2 regions of the Faecalibacterium sp. I3-3-89 genome follow, and region 1 is predicted to be linked to the other one. Evidence: predicted binding sites of a transcription regulator. Region 1 holds the regulator's gene; the other holds the start of a gene.
The links. Region 1 encodes NrdR, which represses ribonucleotide reductase genes. Its sites were predicted from a motif close to CACNANATNTNGTG; they were not measured.
Positions count from the first base shown of each region.

Region 1 (12,053 bases):
GACGGAGGCCGGCTATGTGGGCGAGGACGTGGAGAACATCCTGCTCAAGCTCATTCAGGCCGCAGACTTCGACGTCCAGAAGGCGCAGATCGGCATCATCTATATCGATGAGATCGACAAGATCACCCGCAAGAGCGAGAACCCCTCCATCACCCGTGATGTGGGCGGTGAGGGCGTCCAGCAGGCTCTGCTGAAGATCCTGGAGGGAACGGTCAGCAATGTTCCCCCGCAGGGCGGCCGCAAGCACCCTCAGCAGGAGTTCATCCAGATCGACACCACCAACATCCTCTTCATCTGCGGCGGTGCCTTCGACGGTCTGGACAAGTATATCCTTCGCCGCACCGATAAGTCCGCTCTGGGCTTCGGCAGCAGCCTGAAGGACAATTCCAGCGAGGCCCAGAAAGCCCTGCTGCAGAAGGTCGAACCCCACGACCTCGTCAAGTTCGGCCTCATCCCCGAACTGATCGGCCGTCTGCCGGTCATTACGGTGCTGGATGATCTGGACGAGGATGCGCTGGTGCGTGTCCTGAAGGAGCCTCGAAACAGTCTGGTCAAGCAGTACAAAGAGCTGCTGGCCATGGATAATGTGGAGCTGAACATCACCGATGAGGCCCTCCACGCCATTGCGCGGAAGACCATCGAGCGCAAGACCGGTGCCCGCGGTCTGCGCAGCGTGATGGAGAACATCCTGATGCCCGTCATGTACAATGTGCCCACAGACCCCACCATCATCCGCGTCACCATCGACGAGGATACGGTAGAGGGCGGCGAGGCACACATGGAGTACGGCGCAGTGCGCAAGCGTTATAAGAACCAGCCTTCCCTGAGCTGAGCGGCAGCGCGCAGCAGGGGAGAACAGGCCCCGCTGAAAGCTTTTTACTTTTTGGCGGGGTCTTTTTGTGCCATCCGACTTGTTTCCGAGGTCAAATTGTAGTAAACTATAAAAGTCTGGAACTGTGAGGGTAAAAATCGGAGCGGCCCACTGGCATGAACCTGCTTCGCAGAGATACAGTACCGGACCCTGTGGGAAATAGAACGTACGATAAAGGAGTGTGTGTTATGGCAAATTATTTTGAGATGACCCGCGACGAACTGGCTGCCGAAAAGGCGGCTCTGGAAGAAGAGTACAAAAAGTTTCAGGCGATGGGCCTGAAGCTGAACATGGCCCGCGGCAAGCCCGGCCCTCACCAGATGGATCTGGCAATGGGTCTGCTGCAGATGACGGATTACACCACCGACGCCGGCACCGACGCCCGCAACTACGGCGATCTGGAGGGCCTGCATGAGGCCCGCGAGCTGTTCGCCGACGTGATGGGCGTGAAGCCCGAGGAGGTCTTTGTGGGCGGCAACTCCAGCCTGCAGCTGATGTACAACCTCATCTCGATGGGCTACAGCTTCGGTTTCCCGGAGTCTCCCTGCCCGTGGTCTCAGGTGGAGAAGCGGAAGTTCCTCTGCCCGGTGCCCGGCTATGACCGCCATTTTTCCATCACCGAGGAGTTCGGCTTCGAGCTGATCAGCGTCCCCATGACCCCAAACGGCCCCGACATGGACGTCGTCGAGAAGCTGGTGGCCGAGGATGACACCATCAAGGGCATCTGGTGCGTGCCGCAGTATTCCAACCCCGACGGCTACACCTACAGCGATGAGACCATCGACCGCTTTGCTAAGATGAAGACCGCCGCCCCCGACTTCAAGATCTTCTGGGATGAGGCTTACATCGTCCACCATCTGACGGAGGAGATCATCGAGACCCCCGTCCTGCTGAACGAGTGCAAGAAGTACGGCAACGAAGACCGCGTCTTTATGTTCACCTCCACCAGCAAGATCACCTTCCCGGGCGCTGGCGTCTCCGCTCTGGCTTGCAGCGAGGCCATGATGAAGTACATCTGCAAGCGCTTCTCGGTCATGATCATCAGCTACGACAAGATGAACCAGCTGCGCCACGTCCGCTTCCTCAAGAACAAGGAGGGCGTTCTGGCCCACATGGCAAAGCACCGCCGTCGTCTGGTGCCCTGCTTCGATGCCGTCAAGACAGCCTTCAACGAAGAGCTGACCCCCTGCGGCGACATCGCCCACTGGACGAACCCCAAGGGCGGCTACTTCATCAGCCTCTATGTCATGCCCGGCTGCGCAAAGCGGGTGGCTCAGCTGTGCAAGGAGTGCGGCCTGACCCTCACCGGCGCAGGCTCTGCATACCCCTACCACAAGGACCCGGATGATTCCCACCTGCGCATCGCGCCCACTTATCCCAGTCTGGATGAGGTGGAGACCGCATCCGACCTGCTCTGTGTCTGCGTCCGTCTGGCAGCAGTCGAGAAACTGCTGACGGAAAAGGACTGATCTTTCCACTGCACAAATCTCCGCTGTGCTGCCGCTCAGACGGCGCAGCGGAGATTTTGAAGTTGTTTCCAAGACCGGAAAGCAGCTTCATATTATATTTGGAGGTTTCCCGATTCATATGAAAACGAAAGGCAAAGCATGGCAGCTTATCCTCACGGTGCTTGTGATCGCGGCGTTCGTCTATACGGCGTTCTTCGGTGTTGCGGTCAAGTACGGTGATGTGACCACCACCTACATCAAGGGAGCGAAGGACATCCGCTTCGGTGTGGACATCAAGGGCGGCGTCAACGTCACCTTCGTCCCCTCCGACGGCTACGACGCCACCGACGACCAGCTTGAGGCTGCTCAGCTGGTCATCGAGAACCGTCTGGTCGCCCTCAACGTGACCGACTATGAGCTGTATGTGGACAACAACTCCGACAGCCTCATCCTCGAGTTCCCGTGGCAGTCGGGCGAGACCGAGTTCGACCCCGAAGCCGCCATCGAGGAGATCGGCACCACCGCCTACCTGACCTTCCGGGAGGGGAGCAGCGCAGACGGTGCGCTGGTGCTTGACGGCTCGATGGTGGAGAGTGCTGCTGCCCAGTACGGCCCCGTCAACGGCAGCAGCTCCGAGTACTATGTGGCGCTGAAGTTTACTGACGAGGGTGCCAAGGCATTCGGCGACGCCACCACCCGTCTGTACCAGAACGGCGGCAGCATCAGCATCTGGCTGGACGACGAGAACGTCAGCACCGCCAGCGTCAACGCCGCCATCACCGACGGCTCTGCCATCATCACCAGCTCTGCGGCGAATCCCTTCACGCAGGAAGATGTCGTCAAAATGGCCCGCCAGATCAACTCCGGCTCTCTGCCCTTTGCGCTGAGCGTGGACAGCTACTCCACCATCAGCCCGAGTCTGGGCGAGAACAGCCTGAGCGCCATGGTGCTGGCCGGTGTCATCGCCTTTGCCCTCATCCTCGTGCTCATGACGGCCCTCTACCGTCTGCCCGGCTTCCTCGCCTGCATTGCGCTGGCCGGTCAGGTGGCGGCCACGCTGGCCTTCGTCTCCGGCTACTTCCCGGTGTTTGAGAGCTTCACCCTGACCCTGCCCGGCATCGCTGGCATCATCCTCGCCATCGGCATGGGCGTGGATGCCAACGTCATCACCGCCGAGCGCATCAAGGAGGAGCTGCGCAGCGGCAAGAGCCTCGACGGCGCGCTCAAGAGCGGCTTTGCCCGCGGCCTGACCCCCATTATCGACGGCAATGTGACCATCGTCATCGTTGCGGTCGTCCTGATGGGTGCCTTCGGCCCCTCGGACGGCTTCTTTGCCAAGGCCCTGCACTTCGTCTTCTTTGCTTTCGGCCCCTCGACCGCAGGCACCATCTACGCCTTCGGCTACACGCTGCTCACCGGCGTGCTGCTCAACTTCGTGTTTGGCATCTTTGCCACCCGTACCATGATCCGGGGCGCTGCTTCCATCAAGGCCCTGCGGAACCCCCGTCTCTACGGTGCGGATGCTCCCGGTAAGACTCCCACCGAGAAGAAGCAGGTCAACTTCGTTGGTCTGCGCAAGCGTTTCCTGACCTTCTCCGCCTGTCTGATGGCGGCGATCGTCCTCTGTGCGGTGGTGCTGGGCGTCCATCTGGACACCGAGTTCACCGGCGGTGCGATGATCACCCTGAGCTACGAGAACAGCTTTGAGATGTCTGCCGTCCAGAAGACGGCCTCCGAGGCGCTGGGCAGCAACGGCCTGACCCTGCAGACCGGCGAGAACGTCGCAACAGGGGAGCAGGCCCTGAAGATCTCGATGCCCGGCACCGAGACTGTCACCACCGACGAGGTGCAGACCCTGCTGGACTCTCTGAACGAGAGCTACCCTGACAACTCCTTCGCACAGCTCTCTCTGAGCAATGTCAGCGCCGCAATGGGCATGAAGTTCCTCCAGAAGAGTCTGGTGGCCGTGGTGTTCGCGCTGGTGCTCATCCTCGCCTACATCGCATACCGCTTCAAGAGGATCGGCGGCCTGACCGGCGGCATGATGGCCGTTCTGGCCCTGCTCAACGACCTGATGGTGGTGTTCGGCACCTTCGTGCTGCTGCGTGCCCCGCTGGATGGCAACTTCATTGCGGCGATGCTGACCATCCTCGGCTACTCCATCAACGATACCGTCGTCGTCTACGACCGCATCCGTGAGAATCGCAGCCTGCTGGGCAAGAAGGCCAGCTTCGAAGAGCTGGTCAATCACTCTGTCAACCAGTCGGCCCGCCGCACCATCATCACCACCGTCACCACTGTGATGGCGCTGGGCGTGATGTGCGTCGTCTCCAAGCTGTATGGTCTGGACAGCATCTTTACCTTTGCCTTCCCCCTGATGATGGGTATGCTCAGCGGCGTGTACACCTCGCTGTGCGTCTCCACCTCCGCTTGGGTGGCATGGAGCGAACGCAAGGGCGCAAAGAAAAACTGAGCCGCTGGACCCTGATGCAAATCTGTCCCGATTTTTTATCGCAATTTTCAAAAATAGTGCCTGTCAAAACGGCATCTTTGCGACATGCAGTTTGCGGATGTTGCCTGTGCATTAAAAACGCAAACTGCTATAGGAGGAACGACCATGAAATGCCCCTATTGCGGCGATGAGGAGTCCAAAGTCATTGATTCCCGCCCCACCGAAGACAGTGAGCGCATCCGCCGCCGCCGGGAGTGTCTGAACTGCCATATGCGGTTCACGACCTACGAGGTGGTGGAGACAGTGCCGCTCATCGTCATCAAGAAGGATAATTCCCGCGAGCCGTTCGACCGACAGAAGCTGCTGAACGCCATGCTTCGCGCCTGCGCCAAGCGCCCGGTGAGCTACGAAGCGCTGGAACGCGCCGTCAGCAGCATCGAGCAGACCCTGATGAGCACCTACGACCGCGAAGTGACCAGCGTGCGCATCGGTGAACTGACCATGCAGGAGCTGAAAAAGATCGACGAGGTGGCCTATGTCCGCTTTGCCTCGGTCTACCAGCAGTTCGCGGACGTCGAAAGCTTCTTCAATGAGCTGAAAAAGCTGATGGGCGACCGCAAGAAATAATCTGGCTCCAAAGCCATAAGCGCCTCATTCTCTGCCGCAGGGCAGGGGATGGGGCGCTTTTTTGTGCACGTTGTATCCGGACGGGAAGGGTCTTTGGGGAATTGCCGAAGATGCCCCATATAAAAATCTATATAGGGTGCAGATAGAGGGCGATGATTTCAGAACGAGGCATTTAATATGAAAAAATGAATGATGAACCGATTAAAATTGCGGCAACTCTCTGCATAAAATCCGGTTTATAGCTCTTATTTCTCGGCAGGCTGGGGCAAATAAATTTCAGATAACGAAGATTACACGAAATAAAAACGAGTCTCGGAGATTTAATTAAACGAATCTCCGGGAAAGCCATTCCAGAGTTTCCACCTGAACCTGTGCCCGGCGCAGTTCGCCGAGGGCTTCCTCGGGAGCATTCATCTCGAGGTGGCCGTCGGCGGCACGGAGAGCGCTCTCCAGTTCCGTGAAGTCCTGCGTGCGGAGAAGATGGTTCATCCCTTCCCGCATCTCGTCGCAAAGCTTTGCTCCCTCGGCCAGAGCCTGCCGTGCGGCAGGGAGATCCTCGTCCCGGAGGGCCTCCACGGCGTCGTCGATGTCATCCGAAATATCCTCGGCAAATTTCTGCACCCGCCAGCTGCTGTAGAAGGCGATGCTCAGCAGCACTGCCACGATGCACAGACACGCATAGATCCGTTTCATTCCGTACCTCTCACCGGGAGCTGCCCTTGCGGCGGCTCTCTTTTTTCAGCAGAAAATAATCCTCCGTCTCGTTGCCGACCAGAAGCAGGATCTCTTCCGGCAGCAGGGTGTTGGCCTGCGCGGTCCGCTCGAGCCAGCTTCTGTCCTTGCCGCACCATTGGAGGTTGTCCTCGAGGACTTGGCCGTCCAGCACGAAGGGGATGGTGGCGTGGCTGTGCTCGACCTTCAGCCGCAGGTCAGCGAGGGTGGCCGTCTCCTTTTCGGGGCGGAGCGCTGCCGAGAGACTGCCGTTCGTCTCGACCACGGCGTAGGAGACGTCCCGGGGGTCGAAGATATTCTTGCCCCGCAGGGCCTCCATCAGGTCGGCGGTGGTCAGCCGGAGGGTGCGCAGAGCATTCTGGTCGATCTGTCCATCCAGAATGACCGTCTTGGGGCGACCGGACATCAGATTGAAAAATTTCTGGCTGCGAAAGCTCAGCGCTGACCCCAGCAGCTCCAGAGCTGCAATGAGGAAGAGGGGGATGAGGCTGGCCGTCACCGGCACTTCCTCCGACTCGATGGAGATGGACGCCAGATTGGAGATGAGGATGGTGGACACCAGCTCTTCGGGCTGCAGCTCGCCCAGCTGACGCTTGCCCATCAGCCGCATGGCGAACAGGACGCAGAGGTAAATGAGCAGGGTGCGGAAAATCAGAAGCTTCACAGAAGGCCCTCCTTGTGGGTTGAATAAGCGACTCCGACGGGGGAATACTGGCAGGCAAAGGGGGATACCGTATGCTGCAGCTTTCCTCGTTGCTGGATGAGAATCTGGAGGCGCTCAACGCTAGGTTTGGCGCTTCGGCGGATTTTTATGCCAAGCGCATCGAGCTTTATCACTGCCCGGGGGCCATCGTGCTCTTCGACAACATGGCCAGCCTCGAAGCGCTCTGGGCGCTCCTGCTGGACGCTGCCACCCGTCATACGCCCGGCCTCGAGCCGGAGCGGCTGGCCCACAGCGGCGCACAGGTCTATGAACTTCTGATGCACCACTCCGGTCTGCCCGCCGAGAACAGTTCGGTCAAGGAGATGGAGGACCTCGTCCGCCGCCTGACCGCCGGCATGGCGGTGCTTTTGCTGGATGGGTGCAAAAAGGGCATCGTCTTCTCGGTACAGGGCCTCAAGTCCCGGTCGGTGGAAGAACCCTCCGGAGAAGGAAACCTGCGTGGCTCCCGGGAGGGCTTCGCCGACCTTCTGCGGGTCAATCTGAGCCTGCTGCGCCGCCTCATCCGCACCGACACCCTTGTGATGGAGACGGCACAGGCCGACTGTGCCATGAAGACCGAGTACGCCATCTGCTATTGCAGGGACAGAGCCAGCAGGCAGGCGGTGGCCCGGGTGCGCCGGACCCTCCAAGAGGCAAAGCCGGAGCTTTTGCTGGACTCCAGCTACTTCGTGCCGTGGCTTTTCCCGGCCAGATGTCGGCTGTTCGCTCCGGTGAGCTACACCGAGCGCCCGGCTTCCGCCGCGGCAAAGCTCTGTGAGGGGAAAATCGTTGTTTTAGTCAACGGCAGTCCCTCGGCGCTGGTGCTGCCCTCCCTCTTCTGCGAAAATTTCGACTGCCTCGACGACTACGCGACTACGGCGCTCTTTTCGTCCTTCCTGCGCATCCTGAAATATGGTTCGTTCTACCTCAGCATCTTCCTGCCGGGGGTCTTCGTCTGTCTCGCAGTCTACCTGCCCGAGCTTATCCCGCCTCAGCTGCTCTATAAAATCGAGGCGGCGGAAAAGGCCACGCCGCTTCCGCTGTTCGCGGAGATGCTGCTGGTCATTCTCCTGCTGGAGATCATCCGGGAGGCCGGGCTTCGGATGCCCCAGACGCTGGGCCACTCGGTGAGTCTTGTGGCGGCGCTTATCATCGGCGATGCCGCCGTCGGGGCCGGGCTGATGAGCACACCGGTCATCCTTGTGGCCAGCATCACGGCCATCTCCGTCTTCGTCACCCCTTCGCTGTACGAGCCTGCCACCCTGCTGCGGCTGGGTGTCACGCTGGCGGCGGGTCTGGCCGGGCCGGTGGGGCTGGTGTGCGCGGCTCTGGGGGTGCTGGCGGCGCTGACGTCCCTCTCCGCGATGGGGGTGCCCTACCTTTCGAGCGTTGTCTTTTCAGGGGATGGTATCATCCGCCGCAACTACCGGGCGCTGTCCCGCCGCCCATTCGCCATCTGGAAAAGGAGGGGGTCTTAAATGCAGCAGAGAGAGGGGTTTTCAGCCCGGACGCTGGCCCTCAGCACTGCGGCAGCAGAGCTGGGCCGCGTCATCCTCAGGGCAGGGCAGAGCGGCTCTGTCCGCGCCGCCCTGCTGGGGAATGTGCTGGCGGCAGCGGCGTTGATACTCCTTGCGGTGTTCGTTTCCTGGAATGCCGCCCGACTGCGCCGTCCGGGCTTTGTCGGTAACTGCTGCTGCGCCGCCTTCCTGTTCTGGTATCTCTGGGAGCTTGTCCGCACGGCGGCTATGATCCAGCAGATCTGCTGGGAACAGTTCTCGTCGATGGCCTTTTTCGGCCTGCTGCCGCTGCTCCTCTGGGCTGGATGGAGCTTCGGCTGTGAGCTGTATGACCGGATGGCCGCTGTCCTCGGGGCATTCGTGGTGCTGGGGAGCTTATTCTGCCTGCTGGGGCTGGCAGGTCAGCTGGAATGGCAGAATCTCGTGATGGGCGAGGCAGGCAGGTCGTTCGCATTACCAGATGCGTTTTTTTACCCCGAATATTTCTCGTTTCCACTTCTTTGTATGGGCGAAAATACTTCGAAAAACAGTCAAAAATCAGCGCTGTGGCTTCCGCTCATCCCTGCAATCATTTCTTCCGGCTATACGCTGGGGCTGGCGCTTTTGTTTGGTGCGCCGCAGGACTATCCGGGCTATGAGCTTCTGCGGGCGTGGAGCTTCGGGGGCATCTCCCGCTTCGATGCCGCATTCCTGCTCCTCTGGCTGGCGGCGGCGGTCTTTCGTCTCTGTTTTCTTGTCCGCACAGCGCGGCTGCTCTGTGAGCGGCTTGCCGGGCGGCCCTCAGGCACAGCTGGCGCGGAGGCTGCACGATGAGCCGCCGGAAAGGGCTGCGGCTTCTGGCCGCAGGCGTGCTGACCGTCTGGCTCTGCCTTTTTCTCCACTGGGACAATACCGAGAAAAGCATGATCCGCACCCTTCTCGTCGAAACGAAGGACGACAGCTGGACGGTGGGCCTGCTGTACCAGTTCCCGGAGGCCTCCGCCGATTCCTCCGAGGCCGAAGCCGCCATCCGCCTCTGCGTGGGCCGCGGCCCACAGCTTTCCGCTGCCATCGCTGCCGCCGAAAAAGCCCTGCCTCAACGGGCGGACTGGCGGCTCTGCGAATATCTTTTTGTCGAGCAGGACTCGGTGCGGCGTGCGCTGCCTGTCTGTGAGGAGCTGTTCCTGCATCAGCCCTGCGGGAGGCTGGCGTCCCGGATGTTCGGGGCGGGCTTTTCGGTGGAGACGCTGGAAGAGCGGGCCGGGGCGTCGGATGTCCTGCCCGAAAATCTCCTGCAATGCGTCAAAAATTCCGCGCCTTCCGCGCCCCGGCTGTATGAGCAGGGCGGCGGCTTCGTCCTGCCCATCGTGGAGCTGGAAGAGGAGGGGGCACACTGCAGGCCCGAGGCTCTCGTCGTGACCCCAGAGCAGACTGCTCAGCTGACCGAAGCACAGACCGAGATGGCACTGTTATTGCAGGGCAGGAGCCGGACGACTGCCGGGGAGCACCGCTTTATGCTGAGCGCGGGAACGCTCCGCCTGCACCGGGCCTTCTGCGGCGTGGAGCGGGAAGGGGAGGGATTTCTTCTCCGGGTGAATGCTCTCGCCCGAGGTGAGCTGCCCCCGGACGCGGAGAAGGAGCTGAAAACACTCTGCGAGGATACCATCCGCCGCTGCTGGGCGCTGGGGCTGGATGTTTCCGGCCTCGGGGCCTATCAGGCCCTGCGGGACGGAGATCTTGGCCTCACAACAAAAAACGTCTGCCCGGAGATCCGGGCAGACGTAAGGCTTATGCAGTTTTAAGAATTTACAGACTCAAAGATAACGGTGATGGTCGTTCCCTCGTTCACGGCGCTATCCAGTTTGATGCGGGCGTTATGGATGCGGGCAATGTGCTTGACGATGGCCAGACCCAGACCGGTGCCGCCGGTGGCCTTGCTGCGGCTCTTGTCCACCCGGTAGAAGCGCTCAAAGACGCTGGCCTGCGCCTCCTTCGGGATGCCGATGCCATTGTCCTTCACGGTCAGAGTGCAGTGACCGTCCCGGGTGCAGGCCGTGATGATCTGGACCTTGCCGCCGGGACGGTTGTAGCGGATGGCGTTGTCGCAGAGGTTCTGGCACAGCTCATCCAGCAGGCTCCGGCTGCCCGTCACGGGGGCGCTCTCGCCGAGGTAGGTCAGGGAGATGTAAGAGCGGCGGGCGTTGACCTTCTGGCGCTCCACACACTCTCGGGCCACATCCAGAAGATCGACCGTCTCCATGGTGGGGGAAGCCCCCGTCTCGCTGACGTTGTCGAGGTTCGAGAGCTGGAGAATATCGTTGACCAGCTGGATCATCCGGCTGGCCTCTACATGGATCTTGTGGGCAAAATCCGGGGTGTCCTCGGACTTAGCGATCCCGGTCTCGATCAGCTCGGCATAGCCGGAAATGCTGGTCAGGGGCGTCTTCAGCTCATGGCTGACGTTGGCCGTGAACTCCTGCCGCATCTTCTCGTTGTTTTCCCGCAGCATCCGGTCGGAATGGATGCTCTCCGCAAAGGGGATCAGCTCTTTGTAGGGAACATTCTCCTGAATGTGGTCAAGGTCGTCGGTCATCTTCAGCACGGGCTGAACGAGGCTCTTAGTCAGCAGCCCAGCGATGATGGCGGCGGCACCCATCATCAGAAAGCAGCTCAGAACGATGGCGGGCAGGGCAGCATCATAGATGGACCAGATGGTCTCGGAGTCCTGCGCCACACGGAGGATGTCCCCGTCGGGCAGCAGCATGGCGTAATAATAAGTCTCATAGCCCATCGTCTGGGAGTCGCGGCAGTCACGGCCGACGCCGCTTTTCATGGCCTGCTGGATCTCAGGGCGGCGCAGATGGTTCTCCATCGGCTGGTCCGTCGCAGACTCGAAGAGCACGCTGCCGTCCGACGCGATAAGGGTGATGCGCAGCGAGCCGTCCACATAAGCCTTCAACTGGCTTGGGTCATCCACCTGTGTGCACCCGGCGGCCACGAGATCGGCCTCCCGCTCGAGGGCTGTCCACGCCTGCGCACGGAAAGCCTTGTGGAACACAAAAATGCAGAGTGCAGCGGTGCACAGCAGGCCGGCAAAGCCCATCAGAAACAGCAGATAACTTATTTTTTCTTCCATGCTGCGTGGTTTCATTGCTCAAGCTCCTCCTCACTGTCGGTCAGCTTGTAACCGACCTTCCGCACCGTGCAGATGTACTTTCCGGCATCGCCCAGCTTCTTGCGCAGGGTGCGGATGTGCATATCCACAGTCCGGCTCTCCACCGAGATGTCGGTGCCCCACACCACCTGCAGGATGGTCTCGCGAGTGACGACGAGATTCGTATTTTCCAGCAGCAGCCGGAGCAGGCTGTACTCTTTGTAGGTCAGCTCTACCGGCGTGCCGCTGACGGTGACGCTGTGGCGGGCGTTGTCGAGAAGGATCTCCCGGAAGCTGTAGACGTTGGGCCGTGCCTCCGGCTCAGCCCGGCGGAGTGCTGCACGCACCCGGCTCAGGAACTCCATGATGCCGAAGGGCTTGGTGATGTAGTCATCTGCGCCGCAGTCAAGGCCGCGCACCGTGTCCAGCTCGCTGGACTTGGCCGTTATCATGATGATGGGCAGACGCCGCAGGGAGGGGGCGGCGCGCAGCTTTTTCAGGATGGAGAAGCCATCCTCGCCGGGCAGCATCACATCCAGAATGACCAGCTCCGGCGGCGTGGTGCGGACG
Region 1 covers NZ_CP094468.1:1,415,802-1,427,854, reverse strand. Annotated here, with positions in the region: gene clpX (ATP-dependent Clp protease ATP-binding subunit ClpX) at 1-832, shown strand, start outside; gene MTP38_RS06650 (aminotransferase class I/II-fold pyridoxal phosphate-dependent enzyme) at 1,060-2,340, shown strand; gene secF (protein translocase subunit SecF) at 2,459-4,792, shown strand; gene nrdR (transcriptional regulator NrdR) at 4,937-5,398, shown strand; gene MTP38_RS06635 (DUF4363 family protein) at 5,723-6,091, opposite strand; gene MTP38_RS06630 (DUF421 domain-containing protein) at 6,102-6,794, opposite strand; gene MTP38_RS06625 (spore germination protein) at 6,866-8,311, shown strand; gene MTP38_RS06620 (hypothetical protein) at 8,312-9,163, shown strand; gene MTP38_RS06615 (hypothetical protein) at 9,160-10,131, shown strand; gene MTP38_RS06610 (sensor histidine kinase) at 10,128-11,480, opposite strand; gene MTP38_RS06605 (response regulator transcription factor) at 11,477-12,053, opposite strand, start outside.

Region 2 (12,053 bases), 950 kb from region 1:
ACCGAACTGTCTCACGACGTTCTGAACCCAGCTCGCGTACCGCTTTAATTGGCGAACAGCCAAACCCTTGGGACCGAATACAGCCCCAGGATGCGATGAGCCGACATCGAGGTGCCAAACCTCCCCGTCGATGTGGACTCTTGGGGGAGATCAGCCTGTTATCCCCAGGGTAACTTTTATCCGTTGAGCGATGGCATTTCCACTCACATACCACCGGATCACTAACTCCAACTTTCGTTACTGCTCGACCCGTCAGTCTCGCAGTTAGGCTCGCTTCTGCGTTTGCACTCTTTTGCTTGATTTCCGTTCAAGCTGAGCGAACCTTTGAACGCCTCCGTTACTTTTTAGGAGGCGACCGCCCCAGTCAAACTGCCCACCTAACAATGTCCCCCGACTCGATTCAGAGCCGCAGGTTAGAATTCCAATATCGCAAGGATGGTATCCCAACGGCCACTCCGCAGAAGCCAAAGCTCCTGTTTCCCTGTGTCCCATCTATCCTGTGCATGCAACATCGAAACCCAATATTAGGCTACAGTAAAGCTCCATGGGGTCTTTCCGTCTTGTCGCGGGTAACCGGCATCTTCACCGGTACTACAATTTCGCCGGGCGGGCTGTTGAGACAGTGCCCAAATCATTACGCCTTTCATGCGGGTCAGAACTTACCTGACAAGGAATTTCGCTACCTTAGGACCGTTATAGTTACGGCCGCCGTTCACTGGGGCTTCGATTCAATGCTTGCACATCTCCTCTTAACCTTCCAGCACCGGGCAGGCGTCAGCTCGTATACGTCATCTTTCGATTTAGCACAAACCTGTGTTTTTGGTAAACAGTTGCTTGGGCCGATTCTCTGCGGCTCCATCTCTGGAGCACCCCTTCTCCCGAAGTTACGGGGTCAATTTGCCGAGTTCCTTAACAACCCTTCTCCCGTTGGCCTTAGAATCTTCTTCCTACCTACCTGTGTCGGTTTGCGGTACGGGCACCTCAGAAATACACACAGCTTTTCTCGCCATCTTCCATCCCAGACTTCGGTACTAACTTCCCTCGATCTCTACCGGAACCAACACCCGGCTCTGAGACTTCAAATGTGTCCCTGTGCTTAACTCTTTTGGTGGTGACGGAATCTCTACCGTCTGTGCATCGGCTACGCCTTCCGGCCTCACCTTAGCTCCCGACTAACTTGGAGCGGACGAACCTTCCTCCAAAAACCTGAGGCTTTCGGCCATGCAGATTCTCACTGCATTCGCGCTACTCATTCCGGCATTCTCACTTCTATACACTCCACAGCCGCTTACGCTACTGTTTCTCCGCGTATACAACGCTCCCCTACCCAATCCATTACTGGATTGCCTAAGCTTCGGTGTCAGGTTTAGCCCCGTTAAATTCTCCGCGCAAAGACGCTCGACCAGTGAGCTATTACGCACTCTTTGAATGAGTGGCTGCTTCTGAGCCAACATCCTGGTTGTCTGCGTATCTTCACATCGTTTTCCACTTAACCTGACTTTGGGACCTTAGCTGTAGATCTGGGCTGTTTCCCTTTTGACAATGACATTTATCTGACACTGTCTGACTCCCAAGCATCAATACTCTGGCATTCTGAGTTTGATAAGCTTCGCTAACCTCTCGGCCGCTAGGCTATTCAGTGCTTTACCTCCAGGTATCTAACTTGAGGCTAGTCCTAAAACTATTTCGGGGAGAACCAGCTATCTCCGGGTTCGATTGGAATTTCTCCGCTACCCACAGTTCATCCGCCGCCTTTTCAACGGAGGTCGGTTCGGTCCTCCATGGAATTTTACTTCCACTTCAACCTGACCATGGGTAGGTCACCCGGTTTCGGGCCCATTATATGCAACTTAACGCCCTTTTCAAACTCGCTTTCGCTTCGGCTCCAGACCTTAAGTCCTTAACCTTGCTGCATACAATCGCTCGCCGGACCGTTCTACAAAAAGTACCCTATCACACATTGACGCGCTCTAGGTGCTTGTAGGCACAGGGTTTCAGGTTCTTTTTCACTCCCCTCCCGGGGTGCTTTTCACCTTTCCTTCACAGTACTATACGCTATCGGTCACTGGGTAGTATTTAGGGTTGGAGGGTGGTCCCCCCATCTTCCGACCAGGTTTCACGTGTCTGGCCGTACTCTGGAATCTGCGCAGCTCTCTCCGTTTTCACCTACGTGGTTCTCACACTCTCTGACCGGCCTTCCCATGCCGTTCGGTTAACAGATTGAGTCCTAAAAGCAGTCCGTACCCCGGAAGTATTTCTACTCCCGGTTTGCCCTCTTCCGCGTTCGCTCGCCACTACTTACGGAATCTCGTTTGATGTCTCTTCCTCGCCCTACTTAGATGTTTCAGTTCAGGCGGTTCCCCCGATGCACCTATTTTGAATTTCAGTGCAACGTACTCAGGTATGAACCTGAGTGAGTTTCCTCATTCAGAAATCTCCGGATCAATGCTTATTTGCAGCTCCCCGAAGCTTATCGCAGCTTATCACGTCTTTCATCGGCTCCCAGTGCCAAGGCATTCGCCCTGCGCCCTTGTTCGCTTGACCATATCAAACTATTCTCTCTCGAGAATGGCTTGTATCCTCTTGATTCTCTCTTGCCAACGAAGATTATTGTTACCCTTCCTTTTGAAATTGTAATATTTCTTAAAAAGAACTTACTATAATCTTTGTTTCGCAGTTATTATTCAGTTTTCAAGGTACGTCTTGGTGATGTCCTGCAAAGCCCGGTCTCCCGAAACTCTGCTCTTCATCACATGGTGGGCCAAAATGGACTCGAACCATCGACCTCACGATTATCAGTCGTGTGCTCTAGCCAGCTGAGCTATTGGCCCATGTGGTGGAGATTAAGGGAATCGAACCCTTGACCCCCTGCTTGCAAAGCAGGTGCTCTCCCAGCTGAGCTAAACCCCCACATTAGGTTTTGAGTAACCCCTTTTCAGGGCCCTCAAAATCGAACAATATCTAATCAACTTGTCTCTGTCACCTGTTCCAAGAACAAACCATCTTCGATGTTTCGTTCTTGCCTGACTCCTTAGAAAGGAGGTGATCCAGCCGCAGGTTCTCCTACGGCTACCTTGTTACGACTTCACCCCAATCACCAGTTTTACCTTCGGCGGCGTCCTCCTTGCGGTTAGACTACCGACTTCGGGTCCCCCCGGCTCTCATGGTGTGACGGGCGGTGTGTACAAGGCCCGGGAACGTATTCACCGTGGCATGCTGATCCACGATTACTAGCAATTCCGACTTCGTGCAGGCGAGTTGCAGCCTGCAGTCCGAACTGGGACGTTGTTTCTGAGTTTTGCTCCACCTCGCGGTCTTGCTTCTCTTTGTTTAACGCCATTGTAGTACGTGTGTAGCCCAAGTCATAAAGGGCATGATGATTTGACGTCATCCCCACCTTCCTCCGTTTTGTCAACGGCAGTCTGGCCAGAGTCCTCTTGCGTAGTAACTGACCATAAGGGTTGCGCTCGTTGCGGGACTTAACCCAACATCTCACGACACGAGCTGACGACAACCATGCACCACCTGTCTCCTTGCTCCGAAGAGAAAACATATTTCTATGTTCGTCAAGGGATGTCAAGACTTGGTAAGGTTCTTCGCGTTGCGTCGAATTAAACCACATACTCCACTGCTTGTGCGGGCCCCCGTCAATTCCTTTGAGTTTCAACCTTGCGGTCGTACTCCCCAGGTGGATTACTTATTGTGTTAACTGCGGCACTGAAGGGGTCAATCCTCCAACACCTAGTAATCATCGTTTACGGTGTGGACTACCAGGGTATCTAATCCTGTTTGCTACCCACACTTTCGAGCCTCAGCGTCAGTTGGTGCCCAGTAGGCCGCCTTCGCCACTGGTGTTCCTCCCGATATCTACGCATTCCACCGCTACACCGGGAATTCCGCCTACCTCTGCACTACTCAAGAAAAACAGTTTTGAAAGCAGTTTATGGGTTGAGCCCATAGATTTCACTTCCAACTTGTCTTCCCGCCTGCGCTCCCTTTACACCCAGTAATTCCGGACAACGCTTGTGACCTACGTTTTACCGCGGCTGCTGGCACGTAGTTAGCCGTCACTTCCTTGTTGAGTACCGTCATTATCTTCCTCAACAACAGGAGTTTACAATCCGAAGACCTTCTTCCTCCACGCGGCGTCGCTGCATCAGGGTTTCCCCCATTGTGCAATATTCCCCACTGCTGCCTCCCGTAGGAGTCTGGGCCGTGTCTCAGTCCCAATGTGGCCGTTCAACCTCTCAGTCCGGCTACCGATCGTCGCCTTGGTGGGCCGTTACCTCACCAACTAGCTAATCGGACGCGAGGCCATCTCAAAGCGGATTGCTCCTTTTCCCTCAGGTCGATGCCGACCCGTGGGCTTATGCGGTATTAGCAGTCGTTTCCAACTGTTGTCCCCCTCTTTGAGGCAGGTTCCTCACGCGTTACTCACCCGTTCGCCACTCGATCGAAGAAGCAAGCTCCTTCTCTCTCGTTCGACTTGCATGTGTTAGGCGCGCCGCCAGCGTTCGTCCTGAGCCAGGATCAAACTCTTTATTAAATGATATTTATCACTTAAAAAGTGTTAAATCTCTCTTCGCTCAGCACGCAATCGCTTGCGTCCTGTGTGAATTACTTTGTTTGGAATTGTTTAACGTGTTTTTCCAACACGAAAATAGGTTCCGTTACAAGTTTTTCGATATTGTTCAATTTTCAAGGTCCTGTAGCGCCTCAGCCAAGCGGCTGACAGCTTAATTATTTTACCACAGAAGTGGTTTTTTGTCAAGCTTTATTTTTTCGAAGTTTTTCGTTTCTTACCGAACTTGGAGCATCTCGAAAGTCTCTCGCATTCCTGCCGGACTTTCTCGCATCTATTGGTTCTTTTCGCTTTACTTCTAGCTAAGACTCAGAAGTCATTCTTTTGTCTCAGCGCTTGGCGCTCAAGTATAATACCACATCACCGCCCGGATGTCAACACTTTTTTACTTCTTTTTTTCAAGTTTTTTCGCGCTGACTGAAATCGGCTTCATCTCCTTGTATTTTTCAGGCCGAGACTCTTTGTCTGTTATAATGTATTATATAAAGGGCAAAGTATAGACGACGGCCTTTATTACGCCAAGGAAAGCGCCCGCTTCCCTTGCACAAATTGTCAAGAGGTTCCGTCTCAAATTTTGTTCCGGAAATTCTCCGTTATTTTTGGCGAAAGCTACAAAACACAAAATGTAGTGGTTCTTCCATTGACATATCACTAAATAGTGATATGATAGTATCAATGAATCACGAGACTTGCGGGTGCCTCTTGCACAAGGAGACACCCGTTCACACTGTATATGCGACACAGGAGGAGCGCTATGAAGATCATCAAACGCAACGGTGCTGAAGTACCTTTCGATATTACCAAGATCATCACCGCTGTCACCAAAGCCAGCGATTCGGTGGGCGGCAAGGCCCGTCTCTCCCGGGAGCAGATCACCGACATCGCCGCAGCCGTGACCGATCAGTGTCAGGCACTCAACCGCGCCATCAGCGTGGAAGAGATACAGGATATGGTGGAGAACCAGCTCATGGACATCAAGGCCCATGACATCGCCCGCCACTATATCACTTACCGCTATATCCAGAGCCTCAAGCGCCAAACCAACACCACCGACGAGCGCATCCTGAGCCTTATCGAGTGCCAGAACGAGGAAGTCAAGCAGGAGAACGCCAACAAGAACCCCACCGTCAACAGCGTCCAGCGCGACTACATGGCCGGTGAGATCTCCAAGGATCTGACCGCCCGCCTGCTGCTGGACCCCGAGATCGTCAAGGCTCATCAGGAGGGTCTCATCCACTTCCACGACTCCGACTACTTTGCCCAGCATATGCACAACTGCGACCTCATCAATCTGGACGATATGCTCCAGAATGGCACGGTCATCTCGGGCACCTATATCGAGAAGCCCCACAGTTTCTCCACCGCCTGCAACATCGCCACCCAGATCATCGCGCAGGTGGCCTCCAACCAGTACGGCGGCCAGAGCATCAGCCTGACCCACCTTGCCCCCTTCGTAGACGTCTCCCGCAAGAAGATCGCCGCTGAGGTCGAGGCTGAGATGGAGGGTCTGGATGTTTCTGCCGAGCGCAAGCGCGAGATCGTGGAGCGCCGCCTGCGCAATGAGATCAACCGCGGCGTCCAGACCATCCAGTATCAGGTCGTCACCCTTATGACCACCAACGGTCAGGCTCCCTTCATCACCGTCTTCATGTATCTGGGTGAGGCCCGCAACGCGCAGGAGAAGGCCGACCTTGCCATCATCATCGAGGAGACCATCCGCCAGCGCTATCAGGGCGTGAAGAATGAGGCCGGTGTCTGGATCACCCCCGCCTTCCCCAAGCTCATCTATGTGCTGGAGGAGGACAACATCCACCCCGGCGACCCCTACTACTATCTGACTGAGCTGGCTGCCAAGTGCACCGCCAAGCGGATGGTACCCGACTATATCTCCGAGAAGAAGATGCTCGAGCTGAAGGTAGACAAGAACGGCGAGGGCCACTGCTACACCTGCATGGGCTGCCGCAGCTTCCTCACCCCTTATGTGGACCCCGAGACCGGCAAGCCCAAGTATTACGGCCGCTTCAATCAGGGCGTCGTGACCATCAATCTGGTGGATGTGGCCCTCAGCTCCGGCGGCAACTTCGACAAGTTCTGGAAGATCTTCGACGAGCGTCTGGCGCTCTGCCACCGCGCTCTGCAGGCCCGCCACAAGCGCCTGCTGGGCACCCCCAGCGATGCCGCCCCCATTCTGTGGCAGTATGGCGCACTGGCCCGCCTCAAGAAAGGCGAGAAGATCGACAAACTCCTCTTTGGCGGCTACTCCACCATCAGTCTCGGCTACGCCGGCCTGTATGAGTGCGTGAAGTATATGACCGGCAAGAGCCACACTGACGCCGGTGCAAAGCCCTTCGCCCTCAGTGTGATGCAGCATATGAACGACAAGTGCAACGAGTGGAAGAAGGCCGAAAACATGGACTATTCCCTCTACGGCACTCCGCTGGAATCCACCACCTACAAATTCGCCAAGTGCCTGCAGAAGCGGTTTGGCATCGTGCCCGGCATCACCGACAAGAACTATATCACCAACAGCTATCACGTCCATGTTTCGGAGACGATCGATGCGTTCACCAAGCTGAAGTTCGAGAGCGAGTTCCAGAAGCTGTCCCCGGGCGGTGCCATCAGCTATGTGGAAGTCCCCAATATGCAGGACAATCTTGAGGCCGTGATGAGCGTGCTGCAGTTCATCTACGACAACATCATGTACGCCGAGTTGAATACCAAGTCGGATTACTGCCAGTGCTGCGGCTACGACGGCGAGATCAAGATCGTCGAAGACGACGGCAAGCTGGTGTGGGAGTGCCCCAAGTGCGGCAACCGTGACCAGAACAAGCTGAATGTCGCCCGCCGTACCTGCGGCTATATCGGCACCCAGTTCTGGAATCAGGGCCGGACGCAGGAGATCAAGGATCGGGTGTTACACTTGTAATGAACTACGCAACCATTAAATATTATGACATCGCCAACGGGCCGGGGGTTCGCACCAGCGTCTTCGTCTCCGGGTGCCGCCACCACTGCCCCGGCTGCTTCAACGAGGTGGCATGGGACTTCGGTTACGGTTCCCCCTTCGACAAGCCCGTCCGCAACGAGGTATTCGCCTCCTGCAAGCCGGATTATATCGCGGGCCTCTCCCTGCTGGGCGGCGAACCGATGGAGCCGGAGAACCAGCGGGAACTGGTGACTTTCGTCCAGAACTTCAAGGCCCTCTACCCGAAGAAGACCGTCTGGTGCTACTCCGGCTACACATGGGAACAGCTGACCGGCAAGGTTCCCTGTCACGCACGGTGTGAAGTCACCGACGAGCTGCTGCGTCTGCTGGACGTGCTGGTGGATGGCCGCTTCGTGGAGGCTGAGCACGACATCTCCCTCCGTTTCCGGGGCAGCCGGAACCAGCGTCTGCTGGATGTGCCCAAGTCCCTCGCCGCCGGGCAGCCGGTTTGGTGGCAGGACGAAAAGGTCTTCTCCACCCATACGATGGAATGACAAAAAGAGCGCAGACCTTTCCATGAGCCGAGTGGCTCATCGTGGAAGATTCGCGCTCTTTTTCTATCTTTTTGTCGAGGCTTATGATATACTAAAGACGCTGGCCTTCTCCGTCCAGTTGGAAGGAGGTGAGTTCCTATGGATATTACCACATTCATCCTGTCCGTCGCAGCAGGCGTTGTCGCAAACTTCGTCTACAAGTGGCTTGGCGGCTGGTTCAAGGACAGCAAGCACTAAAAGAATGACCCCCCTTTTGAGAGATTGCAGCTCTCTGAGGGGGGTTGTTCTTTCTTCGTGAGTCCTATGTGTGAATTACCACATTCACTATCTTCAGTATATGCAAAATCCCGGAAAAGTCAAGCAGAACGCAGAAAATTTACAGTTCCGGCCCTGCTCACCGCGAGTTGACCATCTCCTCGATGACCCGCAGGAAAGCCATGCCATACCGCGCGGCCTTCTTCTCGCCGACGCCGGTGATGTTCAGGAATTCGTCCATGCTCAGAGGCTTGCTCTGGACCATCTCCCGGAGGGTGGCGTCGCTGAACACCATATACGCCGGGACGTTCTGCTTTGCAGCGAGACGCTTGCGCAGAGCGTAGAGCGCCGCCAGAAGCTTTTCGTCGGCCTCACTGAGGTCGGTGTTGGCGGCAGCACGGCGGGCAGACAGCCGCCGGGAGTTGGCCGCAGCGCGCTGCTTCGCGGCAGCGGCCCGCTCTTCCACCTCCTGCGCATTCTGCTCGGCAAAGAGGCAGCAGGAGCAGTTGCCGCACTTCTCGGGTGCAGCCTCCCCGAAGTAGTTCAGCATGAACCGCCGCAGACATTTTGAGGTGGTGGAGTAGAAGGTCATATATTTGAGCCGTTCCTCCGCCTTGCGGGCAGCTTCGGCCTTGACGTCGGCGGGCAGGCCGTTGTCGGCCTCCATCTCCTTGTCGATGAAAAAGCGGATGGTCCGCACGTCCGTACCGGAGTAGAGCAGGATGCAGCGGGACGGCAGACCATCGCGGCCTGCACGGCCCGCCTCCTGATAGTAGCTCTCAAGGTCCTTGGGCATATTGTAGTGGATGACGAACCGGACATTGGGCTTGTCGATGCCCATGCCGAAGGCATTCGTCGCCACCATGATCTGGACCCGGTCGTAGAGGAAGTCGTCCTGATTCTTCCGCCGCACCTCGGCGTCCAGCTTGGCGTGATACGCCGCCGCCCGGATGCCCCGGCTCTGAAGCAGGCGGGCCGTCTCGTCCACCTGCTTGGTGGTGCTGCAATAGACGATGCCCGCGTTGTCTCCCTCCCGCAGCACGAGGTCCAGCAGCTCCTTCGGTTTCTGGCTGGGCAGGGCGCGGCGGGTCTCGAAGTAGAGGTTGGGCCGGTCAAAACCTGTAGTCACTTCGTAGGGCTGATGGAGGTCGAGGTGGCTGCGGATGTCGTCCCGCACCCGGGCCGTGGCGGTGGCCGTGAACGCGCCCACCACCGGGCGGCTGGGCAGGCTGTCCACGAACGCCTTGATCCGCAGATAGCTGGGGCGGAAGTCCTGTCCCCACTGGCTGATGCAGTGGGCCTCATCCACCGTGACCATGCTGATAAGTTTTTCCTGCGCGAACCGCTGGAAGCCCGGCATCTCCAGCCGCTCCGGGGCGACATAGATGATCTTATACCAGCCCTCCCGGGCGCGGTGGAGCATGAGGGCTTTCTGGTTGTCGGTGAGGCTGTTGTTGAGGAAGGCCGCCGCCACACCGGCCTGCACCAGCGCGCCCACCTGATCCTTCATCAGGCTGACCAGCGGCGACACCACGATGGTGATGCCGGGCAGCAGCAGGGCCGGCACCTGATAGCAGATGGATTTGCCCGCGCCGGTGGGCATCACGGCCAGCACATCCTGCCCGTCCAGCAACCGCCGGACGATCTCCTCCTGCCCGGGGCGGAAGCTGTCGTAGCCAAAAACTTTTTTTAAGATAGAATGCGGGTCTGCCATGTGCTCCTCCTGCTTTTTGGTTCCTGTAACTGTACTATTATAGCACAGCCCGGCCCGAAATGGTACCAAAATGCTTTTCTGCTGTCGTTTTTTGAAGGTATTTGCTGGTCTTCCTAGCTTTTTGTGCGCGAAAATGATATAATAAGAGTACATATCTCCATCTCCGGCCATTTTTTGCTCTGCGCAAGGCCGGGCAAGCACGATAAGGAGCTTATTATTATGCAGCAGAAACTCATTACCTTTGCCGTCCCGTGCTACAACTCGGCGGCCTATATGCGCCATTGCATCGAGACCCTGCTCTCCGCCGGGGAGCAGGCCGAGATCATCCTTGTGGACGACGGTTCCGTGAAAGACGAGACCCCAGCCATCTGCGACGAGTACGCCGCCAAGTACCCCACTATCGTCAAAGCCATCCATCAGGAGAACGGCGGCCATGGTGAGGGCGTCAATCAGGGCATCCGCAACGCCACCGGCCTCTACTACAAGGTCGTGGACAGCGACGACTGGCTGGACACCGACGCCCTCAAGAAGGTGCTCTCCCGCCTGCACGCCCTCGTGACCCGCGGCACCGCCCCCGACCTCATGATCTGCAACTACGTCTATGAGCACACCGAGGACGGCACCAGCCACACCGTGCGGTACACCAACGTCTTCCCGCAGGAGCGGCTCTTCACATGGATGCACGTGGGCCGCTTCCGCCCCGACCAGAACCTGCTGATGCACTCGGTCCTGTACCGCACCGAGGTGCTGCGCCAGTGCGGCATGGTGCTGCCCAAGCACACCTTCTATGTGGACAACATCTTCGTCTACCAGCCCCTGCCCTTCGTCAAGACCATGTATTATATGGACCTCGACCTCTACCGCTACTTCATCGGCCGCTCCGACCAGAGCGTCAATGAGAGCGTCATGGTCAAGCGCGTGGATCAGCAGCTCCGCGTCACCCGGCACATGATCGACTGTCAGGACCTCGACGCCCTCAAGGGCGAAAAGAAGCTTCGGGCCTATATGCTCCACTACCTCTCGATGATGATGGCGGTCAGCGACATCTTCCTGCTGCTGGACGGCAGCGCCGAGGCCAAGGAGAAGCAGAAGGGCCTGTGGCAGTACCTGCGCGAGCACACCAGCGCTGCGGTCTACCGCTCCATCCGCTTCGGTTTCGGCGGCGTGACCAACCTGCCCTTCCCCAAAGGCGACGATATCGTGCTGGGCGGCTACCGCATCGCACGGAAGATCTTTAAGTTCAACTAAATTCACAATTGTTGCATACAACAGGGCCGCTGCGCAGGCAGCGGCCCTGTTTTTCGCTTTTTTCGGTCATTTGTTAAGGATTCTTCAATCATTCCGCCTGAAAAGATGTTGCTTTTTAAGCGATGAGATAGTATAATCCTTTATTGTGCTGTGTTTTCAGGGGTTTTGGCAAGCAGCCCGGGAACACGCCTGACTGAGAAAAAGGAGGAAAGGGCGGCGGCCTCGGTGCGTCCGCTGCCCGCAATATCGTATGGAACAGCTTCTCATCTGCCTTTCCACGGCGCTCATCGCAGGTCTGCTGATGTCGCGTCTGGCAAAGGCAGTCCATTTGCCAGCGGTCACGTCCTACCTGCTGGCGGGCCTGCTGCTCGGCCCCTTCTTTCTGGGACGGCTGGGCCTGAGCGTGTTCGGCATCGGCTTCGGCACGCTGGAACAGGTGGACAGCCTTTCCCTCATCACACAGGTGGCGCTGGGCATGGCCGCCGAGGCCGCCGAGCTTTCCGACGGCCACATGGTGCGCAACGTGGTGCTCTTCTCGGTGCTGGTGTATGAGCTGGTAGGCCCCACCCTCACCAAGCTGGCGCTGACCGCCGCCGGGGAGATCATCCCCGAGGGCCGCACCAGCGCCCGCACCGCCAACAAGCCCGAAGTTCCGGTATCCCTCGACTGAGTTTTCCGCGTACTATAAAAGGCACTCCGAAGCGCTTCGGAGTGCCTTTTCGTTTGTGCTTTACTTCAGGATGACTTCGCCGTTCTCGGCGTCCACGGTCAGGC
Region 2 covers NZ_CP094468.1:2,367,853-2,379,905, forward strand. Annotated here, with positions in the region: rRNA gene MTP38_RS11475 (23S ribosomal RNA) at 1-2,544, opposite strand, end outside; tRNA gene MTP38_RS11480 (tRNA-Ile) at 2,755-2,831, opposite strand; tRNA gene MTP38_RS11485 (tRNA-Ala) at 2,835-2,910, opposite strand; rRNA gene MTP38_RS11490 (16S ribosomal RNA) at 3,036-4,546, opposite strand; gene nrdD (anaerobic ribonucleoside-triphosphate reductase) at 5,337-7,508, shown strand; gene nrdG (anaerobic ribonucleoside-triphosphate reductase activating protein) at 7,508-8,062, shown strand; gene MTP38_RS11505 (RecQ family ATP-dependent DNA helicase) at 8,457-10,031, opposite strand; gene MTP38_RS11510 (glycosyltransferase family 2 protein) at 10,251-11,279, shown strand; gene MTP38_RS11515 (hypothetical protein) at 11,530-11,949, shown strand; gene MTP38_RS11520 (ATP-dependent Clp protease ATP-binding subunit) at 12,010-12,053, opposite strand, start outside.
Region 2: nrdD (anaerobic ribonucleoside-triphosphate reductase) is a predicted target of NrdR. The motif match lies at 5,200-5,213, and genes of this name have one in related genera.